One region of the Aeromicrobium erythreum genome, then DNA from elsewhere that is predicted to be linked to it. Evidence: riboswitches for the same ligand, from Rfam matches in the RefSeq annotation. Region 1 holds a riboswitch; the other holds the start of a gene.
What was found. A riboswitch is a leader RNA that binds a small molecule or an ion and turns the genes downstream of it on or off. The one in region 1 is predicted to bind thiamine pyrophosphate.
Positions count from the first base shown of each region.

Region 2: linked by a shared signal. The riboswitch ahead of Aeryth_RS00865 (ECF transporter S component) and the one ahead of thiM (hydroxyethylthiazole kinase) in region 1 are both predicted to bind thiamine pyrophosphate.

Region 1 covers NZ_CP011502.1:1,498,512-1,502,696, forward strand. The annotation lists gene ilvC (ketol-acid reductoisomerase) at 17-1,042, shown strand; TPP riboswitch at 1,177-1,270, shown strand; gene thiM (hydroxyethylthiazole kinase) at 1,259-2,050, shown strand; gene Aeryth_RS07050 (thiamine phosphate synthase) at 2,047-2,700, shown strand; gene thiD (bifunctional hydroxymethylpyrimidine kinase/phosphomethylpyrimidine kinase) at 2,697-3,500, shown strand; gene Aeryth_RS07060 (TenA family protein) at 3,497-4,159, shown strand; gene yczR (MocR-like transcription factor YczR) at 4,149-4,185, opposite strand, start outside.
Region 2 covers NZ_CP011502.1:173,980-178,164, reverse strand. The annotation lists gene Aeryth_RS00875 (CbiQ family ECF transporter T component) at 1-224, opposite strand, end outside; gene Aeryth_RS00870 (ATP-binding cassette domain-containing protein) at 221-1,558, opposite strand; gene Aeryth_RS00865 (ECF transporter S component) at 1,669-2,304, opposite strand; TPP riboswitch at 2,294-2,404, opposite strand; gene Aeryth_RS00860 (hypothetical protein) at 2,414-2,767, opposite strand; gene Aeryth_RS00855 (Ig-like domain repeat protein) at 2,972-4,185, opposite strand, start outside.

The sequences.
Region 1 (4,185 bases):
ACACCAGGAGAATCCAGTGGCCGAGCTGTTCTACGACGACGACGCAGACCTCAGCATCATCCAGGGCAAGCAGGTGGCCGTCATCGGCTACGGCAGCCAGGGGCACGCGCACGCCCTCAACCTGCGCGACTCGGGCGTCGACGTCCGCATCGGCCTCGCCCCGGGCTCCAAGAGCCGCGAGAAGGCCGAGGCCGAGGGCCTGCGCGTCCTCGACGTCGCCGACGCCGTGGAGGAGGCCGACGTCATCGTCGTGCTGACCCCCGACCAGGTCCAGCGTCACGTGTACGCCGAGTCGATCGAGCCCAACCTCGTCGACGGCGACGCGCTCGTCTTCGGCCACGGCTTCAACATCCGCTACGGCTACGTCAAGCCCCCGGCAGGCGTCGACGTGCTCCTCGTCGCCCCGAAGGCACCCGGCCACACCGTGCGCCGCGAGTTCGTCGCCGGGCGCGGCATCCCCGACATCATCGCGGTCGAGCAGGACGCCACCCAGGGCGCCTGGGACCTCGCCCTCTCCTACGCCAAGGCCATCGGCGGCACCCGCGCCGGCGTCATCAAGACGACCTTCACCGAGGAGACCGAGACCGACCTCTTCGGCGAGCAGGCCGTGCTCTGCGGTGGCATGTCGCACCTCGTGCAGGCCGGGTTCGAGACCCTGACCGAGGCCGGCTACCAGCCCGAGATCGCCTACTTCGAGGTGCTCCACGAGCTCAAGCTCATCGTCGACCTCATGTGGGAGGGCGGCATCGCCAAGCAGCGCTGGAGCATCTCCGACACGGCCGAGTACGGCGACTACGTCTCCGGACCCCGCGTCGTCGACGCCTCCGTCAAGGAGCGCATGCAGGCCGTCCTCGCCGACATCCAGGACGGCACCTTCGCCAAGCGGTTCATCGACGACCAGGACAACGGCGCCGCCGAGTTCCTCGCCCTGCGCGAGCAGGAGGCCCAGCACCCGATCGAGGCCACCGGCAAGGTCCTGCGCTCCCACTTCTCGTGGAAGCAGCAGGACGCCGACTACGTCGAGGGCTCTGCAGCTCGTTGACGCCTCCGGCGTCGGGGCAGCTCGTTGACGCCTCCGGCGTCGGGGCAGCTCGTTGACGCCTCCGGCGTCGGGGCAGCTCGCTGACGCCTGACCCACGAAGGCCCCCGTCCACCGGACGGGGGCCTTCGCTATGGTCGACGTGTCCGGGGTGCCCCGCAGGGGCTGAGATGACACCCGCCGAACCTGATCCGGTTAGCACCGGCGCGAGGGAGACACATGGATCCGACGTCTGCCGTCACGACGGCCCTGCGCGAGCGCAGCCCGCTCGTGCAGTGCCTCACCAACTACGTCTCGATGGACCTGGCAGCCAACGTGCTGTCGGCCGCGGGCGCGTCGCCCGCGATGGTCCACGACCCCCACGAGTCCGCCGACATGGCGGCGCTCGCCGACGCCGTCTGCGTCAACATCGGCACCCCGTCGCCGTCGTGGGCCGACGGCATGCGCCTGGCCGCCGAGCGGGCGCAGGTCGACGCCACGCCCTGGGTGCTCGACCCCGTCGCCGTGGGCGCGACGGCATACCGCCGCGAGCTCGTCGTCGACCTCCTGCAGCTGCGGCCCACCGTGGTGCGGGGCAACGCGGGGGAGGTGCTGGCTCTCGCCGGCGCCGTCGGCGGCTCGCGAGGCGTCGACAGCCTCGCCGCGTCGCACGACGCGCACGACGCGGCCGCGCTCGTCGCCCGCGAGCACGGGTGCGTCGTCGTGGTGAGTGGCGAGGTCGACGTCGTGACCGACGGCGACCGCACGCTCCACGTGGTCGGCGGGCACCGGTGGATGCCGATGATCACCGCGCTCGGCTGCTCCTCGAGCGCCCTCGTCGCGGCGGCCTGCGCGGTCGTCGACGACCCGCTCGATGCGGCTGCGGGAGCCATGGGACTGCTGGCTGCTGCGGGCACGTCGGCCGCCGCGGTCGCACAGGGTCCGGCCAGCCTGCGGGTCGCGCTCGTCGACCGGCTGGCCGACCCCGACGGGCTCGAGCTCGTCGGGCGCGTCCGTCCGGTGCCGGCATGAGCGGCGTCCCCGACCTGCGCCTCTACCTCGTGACCGACCCGTCCTTCGGCGCCGACCTGCGTCGCGTGGTCGTCCCCGCGGTCGAGGGTGGCGTCACCTGCGTGCAGGTCCGCGACAAGCAGGCCACCCCGGCCGAGGTCGAGGCCCAGGTCAAGCTGCTGCGCGACGCCCTCGTCGGCTCGGGGGTGCCCGTGCTCGCGAACGACCACGTCGTCCCGGGGGCCGACGGGGTGCACGGCGGTCGCGCGGACGCGCACCCCACGGTGCTGCGGTCGGCGGCCGGTCCCGACGCGGTCGTCGGCTGGTCGGTCGACACCCTCGCGCAGCTCGACGACGCGTCGGCCCTCGCCGCGTGCACCTACCTCGCGGTGAGCCCCGTCCACGACACGCCGACGAAGCACGACACGGCACCGGCCTTCGGCCTCGCCGGCGTGGCCTCGGTGACGGCACGGGTCGGCGGACGGCTGCCGGTCGTCGGCATCGGTGGCCTCGACGAGACCACGGCCGGCCCGGCCGTGCGGGCCGGCCTCGACGGCGTGGCCGTGGTGCGTGCGGTCGGCGCCGACCCCGACCCGCGTGCGGCCGCCGCCCGGCTGCGTCGGGTCGTCGACGTCGCACTCGCAGCCCGACGCGAGGACGTGTCGGCATGACGGGTCGCGAGCCGGTGGTGCTCACCGTCGCAGGCTCCGACCCGTCGGGGGGAGCCGGGATCCAGGCCGACCTCAAGACGGCCACGGCGCTCGGCGCGTACGCGGCGACCGTCGTCACCGCCGTGACGGTGCAGGACACGACCGGGGTCCGCGCCGTGCACGAGGTGCCGCTCGACGTCGTCCGCGGCCAGCTCGAGGTCGTCCTCGAGGACCTCGACGTCCGGGCGGTCAAGGTCGGCATGCTGGGCTCGCCGGCGTTGGTCGAGCTGGTCGCCGAGCTTCTCGCCGACGTGCCCGCGCTCGTCGTGGACCCCGTGATGGTCTCGACGTCGGGCCACCGGCTGCTGCCGCGGGACGCCGAGGCGGCCCTGCGCGACCTCCTCCTCCCGAGCGCGACGCTGGTGACGCCGAACCTGCCGGAGGCCTCCGTGCTCACGGGCCTCGCCGCGCAGACCGACCCCGGCGAGCTGGGGCGGGCACTGCTCGCGCTGGAGCCTGGTGCCGTCCTGCTCAAGGGCGGTCACGGCGACGGTCCGGCGAGCGACGACCTGCTGGTCGACCGTCGCGGCAGCACGTGGTTCCGGGCGCCCCGGATCGACACGCCCCACACCCACGGCACGGGATGCACGCTCTCGGCCGCGGTCGCGACGCGGCTGGCCCTGGGCGACCCGCTGGCCGACGCCGTCGGGGCCGCCAAGGCCTACCTCGGCGAGGCGCTCGCGTCCGGCGCGGCCCGCCAGGTCGGTCGCGGCCGTGGTCCCGTCGACCACCTCGTCCGGCTCCGGGAGACGACGGCATGACGACCGCGTTCTCCGCACGGGCCTGGGCGCACGTGGCCGACCGCTACGCCGACGTCTGTCGCCACCCGTTCGTCACCGGCCTGGCCGGCGGCACGCTGCCCGACGCCGTCTTCGCCCACTACCTGGCCGACGACGCGCACTACCTCGTCGGCTACGCCCGCACCCTCGCGCGCATCGCGTCGCGCCTGCCCGACGTCGACGACGTCGGTGCGTGGGCCGGCTTCGCCGCCGGTGCCGTCGAGGCCGAGCGCTCGCTGCACGTGGGTGAGCTCGCCCGGCGCGGCGTCGAGCCGGCCACGCACGTCCCGACCAGCGCGTGCCGCGACTACGTCGACGCGCTCGCCCGTCATGCCGAGGAGTCGCCGGTCGAGGTCGCGGTGGCGGCGGTCCTGCCGTGCTTCCGGGTGTACGCCGAGGTCGGGCGGCACCTCGCGTCGACCGCGGGCGACCTGGACGCCCATCCCTACGGCGCGTGGATCGCCACGTACGACGACCCCGCCTTCGAGGCGTCGGTCGCCCGGGCCGAGGCGACGGCCGACCGGCTCGCCGCCGACAGCCGGTACGTCGCCGAGATGCTCGAGGCGTACGCGGACGCGACCGACCGCGAGTGGCACTTCTGGGACGCCTCGTGGCGCGCCCCCGACGGGACTAGGCGATGAGGTCGACGGCCGGCCCGGCGGTGTGG
Region 2 (4,185 bases), 1.3 Mb from region 1:
AGCCCGGCGAAGACGGCAAGACCCAGGCAGAGCAGGGCGTACCTGATCGACGGCACGACAGCGAGCACGAAGACGGCGTACAGAGCGAGCGTCACGAGCGCGATCGGCAGCGTCCGCACGGCCAACGACCCCGGGACCGATGCGACCCCGACCACGACGAGCGCGAGCGGATTGACGCGTGGGAGCAGTGCACGAAGGCCGCTCGGGGCGGTGGTCACGCTCATCCCAGACGCCCCGAGTCGAGTCGGTGCACGTGGTCGGCGAGCGCCACGAGGTCGGCGTCGTGGGTGGCCGCCACCGCGACCGCTCCGGCATCCGCGGCGCAGCGCCACCATCCTGCGACGGCAGCCCAGGTCAGTCGGTCCTGCCCGACCGTCGGCTCGTCGAGCAGCACGCCGGCCGGCCGGTGCGCGAGCGCAGCGGCCAGGGCGAGGCGGCGTTGCTCACCACCGGAGAGTCGGTACGGGTTGCGGTCGGCCAGGTGTGCGAGACCGAGGTGGTCGAGCACGCCGTCGACGTCGACCGACCGGCCGAGCCGCTGCGACGTAAGGGCCACCTCGTCGCGCACGCGCAACGTCAGGATCCCGTGCTCAGGCGCTTGCGGCACCCAGCCGGACACCGCCGCGAGTGCCGAGGACGAAAGACGGTGGAGGTCGATCTCTCCACGACGCACCCGCCCCGCGGTCGGTCTCTGGAGTCCGGCGCAGGCGGCGAGCAAGGTCGACTTGCCCGCCCCGGACGGACCGACCAGCGCGTGCGCTGCTGCTGCGTCCAGCCACAGGTCGACGTCCTCGAGCGCCCGCGTGCGCGTGCTTCCCGACCAGGAACGTCGCACCAGCTCGACGAGGAGCGAGGACGTCACGACCGCGCACGGCGGATCGTGCGGAACGACGAGCTCCTCCGGTGGACGCAGCGGTGCGGGTGCCGGCAGACCTGGCATCCACACGCCCGCCGACCCCAGGCGTTCTCGGTGCTCGGAGACGAAGGTGCCGGGGTCGGTGTCGGCCACCACCGCGCCCGTCGCGTCGAGGACGACGACGCGCTCCACGAGGTCGAGCCACGGCTTCAGGCGGTGCTCGACCACGACGAGCGTCGCGCCCGAGGAGGCCACCACGTCGGCGACGGCCGTGCGCACGGCACCTGCCGAGGCGTCGTCGAGCATCGCCGTCGGCTCGTCGAGGAGCAGCAGGCCGGGACGCAGCGCGAGCGCGCCGGCCAGGGCGAGCCGCTGGAGCTCACCACCGGACAAGGCGTTCGTCGGGTGCTCTCGGCCCTGGTGCAGGCCGACCGCGGCCAGCGACGCGTCGACGCGGCGCCAGGTCTCCTCGCGGTCGAGCCCGAGGTTCTCCGGCCCGAAGGCGACGTCGCGGCCGAGCCGACCGGCCACAACGGCATCGCCGGGTCGCTGGGTGACGAGGCCGACGACGGACTGCGAGGCAGGACCGGCGTCGAGGTGGACGCCGCCGGCGACGTCGCCCGGGACGGACTCCCCGAGAGCCCCCGCGAGAGCGAGCAGCAGCGTCGACTTCCCGGCGCCGCTCGGCCCTGCCAGCAGCACCCGCTGCCCGGCGGGGATGTCGAGGTCGAGCCCGGCCACGACGGGACGGGGGCTGCCGACCGGCCGCCACCCGAACCCGTCGAGCCGAGCCGCGACGGGGCGGACGGCGGTCAGACCCGCACGTCCTCGCCCGCTGCCTCGCGACCGGCCCCGAACGAGTCGAGCGCACCCGTCTGCGCGAGAGAACGCACCAGCAGCCAGCTGAGCACACCGACGAGGGCGCCCGACGCGGCGAAGAAGCCGAGGTACGCGAGCTTGTACGCCATGTCCCAGTCGGGGTAGTAGAAGTACCACTCGTAGAAGCTCTCGACCACAGCAGCGAGCGCACCGGCGAGGATGGCCACCCCCACGCCGAAGCGTCGGTAGCGCCCCAGCGCGAAGGCGAGCTCGGCGCCCGCTCCCTGGGCGATCCCTGCCAGCACGACGGTGAACCCCCACTCGGTGCCGCCGAGCACGAACATGGAGACGGATGCGGCGAGGAGCTCGGTGCCGAAGGCCGCCCCTCGTCGCCGAACGATCAAGCCGCCCACGATGCCGGCCATGAGCCAAGGCCCGGCCAGCAGACCACTCAGAGGCGGGTAGCCGAGGGTGACTCCGAGATCGATGGCTCCGTAGAGCTTCCCCCAGGCCCAGAAGATGACACCGAACGCGAGACCGAGCGCGACGATCACCGCGAGGTCGATGGCGCGGTGCCAGAGGGCTCGACGACCCTCGGTGGACGGACGCGTGGATGCAGAACTACTCATCGTGACTCCCTTCGCCGGTGCTAACCGGAGCAGGTTCAAGGGTCTGCGGCTGTTCCGCACTCTCAGCGCCCTCTGCGGTGGCGCTCCCCTGTCGTTGGTGAGGTCCACCCTAGCGTCGTCGCGCCTCCGGCGGCGCGCCGAGCCAGGTGTTGGTCACGGCCGCCACGACACGCGCCGGCGTCGAGCATCGTCGCCGTGCGAGCTCGGCCTCCACTGCGTCGTCGAAGACCTCGAGGGAGTCCTCGGCGCCCAGCAGGAGGTGCACGGTCCGGCGCTCGTCGGGGCCGATCGGCGTGGTGGAGCGCAGGGGCCAGTCCTGGGCGAGGTTGCGCAGGTGCGGAGCGCCCTCGTGCGCCTGCTCCAGTCGCCGCCTCGCCTCCTCCTCCGTGCCGACGACGATCGCAGGCTCCAGCGTGTCCTCGTCGGGGCCCAGCTCGACGACCCACGCCTTCTGAGCAGTCACGAGCCGTCAGGTGTCGGCGCGCCACGGACTGGGTCGACCCTCGCTCCTACCACCATGGCCCTCCCCCTGCGCCCGTCGACGAACCCGCCCCGACCGTAGACCGACACCGTCGCGCGACGCCACGAGCAGCGTCGTCGATCGCACGGACGGACGACGGGCGCCCGGTCCGTGGTGGACCGGACGCCCGTCGGCGTGCTCAGCGCGTCAGCGGATGCGCACCCCCTTCGTCGCGCTGGTGCTACCCGTGAAGGAGCCGTCACCCACGTAGACCGTGCGGACGGACAGCGTGCCCTTCGTCCTCGGCGCCTTGAGCGTGGTCACGACCGTGCCGCCGGACAGACGCACCGTCTTGGCCCAGGTGAACGACTTGGCGCCAGGCGCCTTGACGTACACCCGCACCGAGCCCGACGGGTCGACGCCCGCCACGGTCGGCGAGACCGTCGCGCGCACCCGGTACGTCGCGCTCCGCTTGACCGACGACGTCGCGTTCGTGACCGTCGTCGACGCCCGCTTCACGACGGTGACGTCGGCCGTGGCCGTGCCGCTCGCCTCGACCTCGTCGGTGCCGTCGAAGGCCGCGCTCACCGTGTGCGAGCCGACCTTCAGCGTGGCCGGGAGCTCGAAGCGTCCCGTGCCCTGGGCGTCGAGCGTGACCGTCACGGGCGTCCCGGCGACGGTGACCGTCACCGTGCCCTCGTCGGCCCCGGCGACCGCCACGGCACCCTTCAGCGGGTCGCCGAAGGTGCTCTCGGCCGACGCCATGACCAGCGCGATCGTCGAGGCACCCTTGGTGAGGGTGAACGAGACCGCACCCGACTGCGACGCCTGCGCGGTCGCCGTCTTCGCGAGAGACGCGACCAGCTCGTGCGAGCCGGCCTTGAAGCCCGGCACCGCGAGGCTGGCCGTGCCGCCCTCGACCACCGACGAGCCGAGCACCGTGTCGCCGTCGGCGAAGGTGACGGTGCCGCCGTCGCCGCCGGTGACCGTGGCCGTGAGCGTCACGGGCTGGTTGATCGCCGGGAGCTCCGGGTCGATCGCCAGCGACGTGGACGTCTCGGTCAGCACCTCGAGCGAGCCCGTCGACGTGAGGCCGTAGCCCGCGCCGACGGCCTTGACGGTCGCCTCGCCGATCGCGGCGTCGGCCGGGACGGTCGCGCTGAGCACGGCCACCCCGGACGGGTCGGCGATGGCGGTGCCGAGCGTGCTCGAGCCGAGCGAGAACGTGACGCCCTCGCCGGACCGGTAGCCCGACGCGGTCAGCGTGACCGCACCACCCGGGGCGGGCGTGGGGTCGTCGACCGTGACGGCGCCGACCTCGGTCGAGCGCGCCAGCTCCTCGCACGGGTCGCCCTGCGCGCCGACCGGCGGCAGCGCCGTGGCCGAGCCGGTGACGCCGTCGTCCTCACGGACCGTGAGGT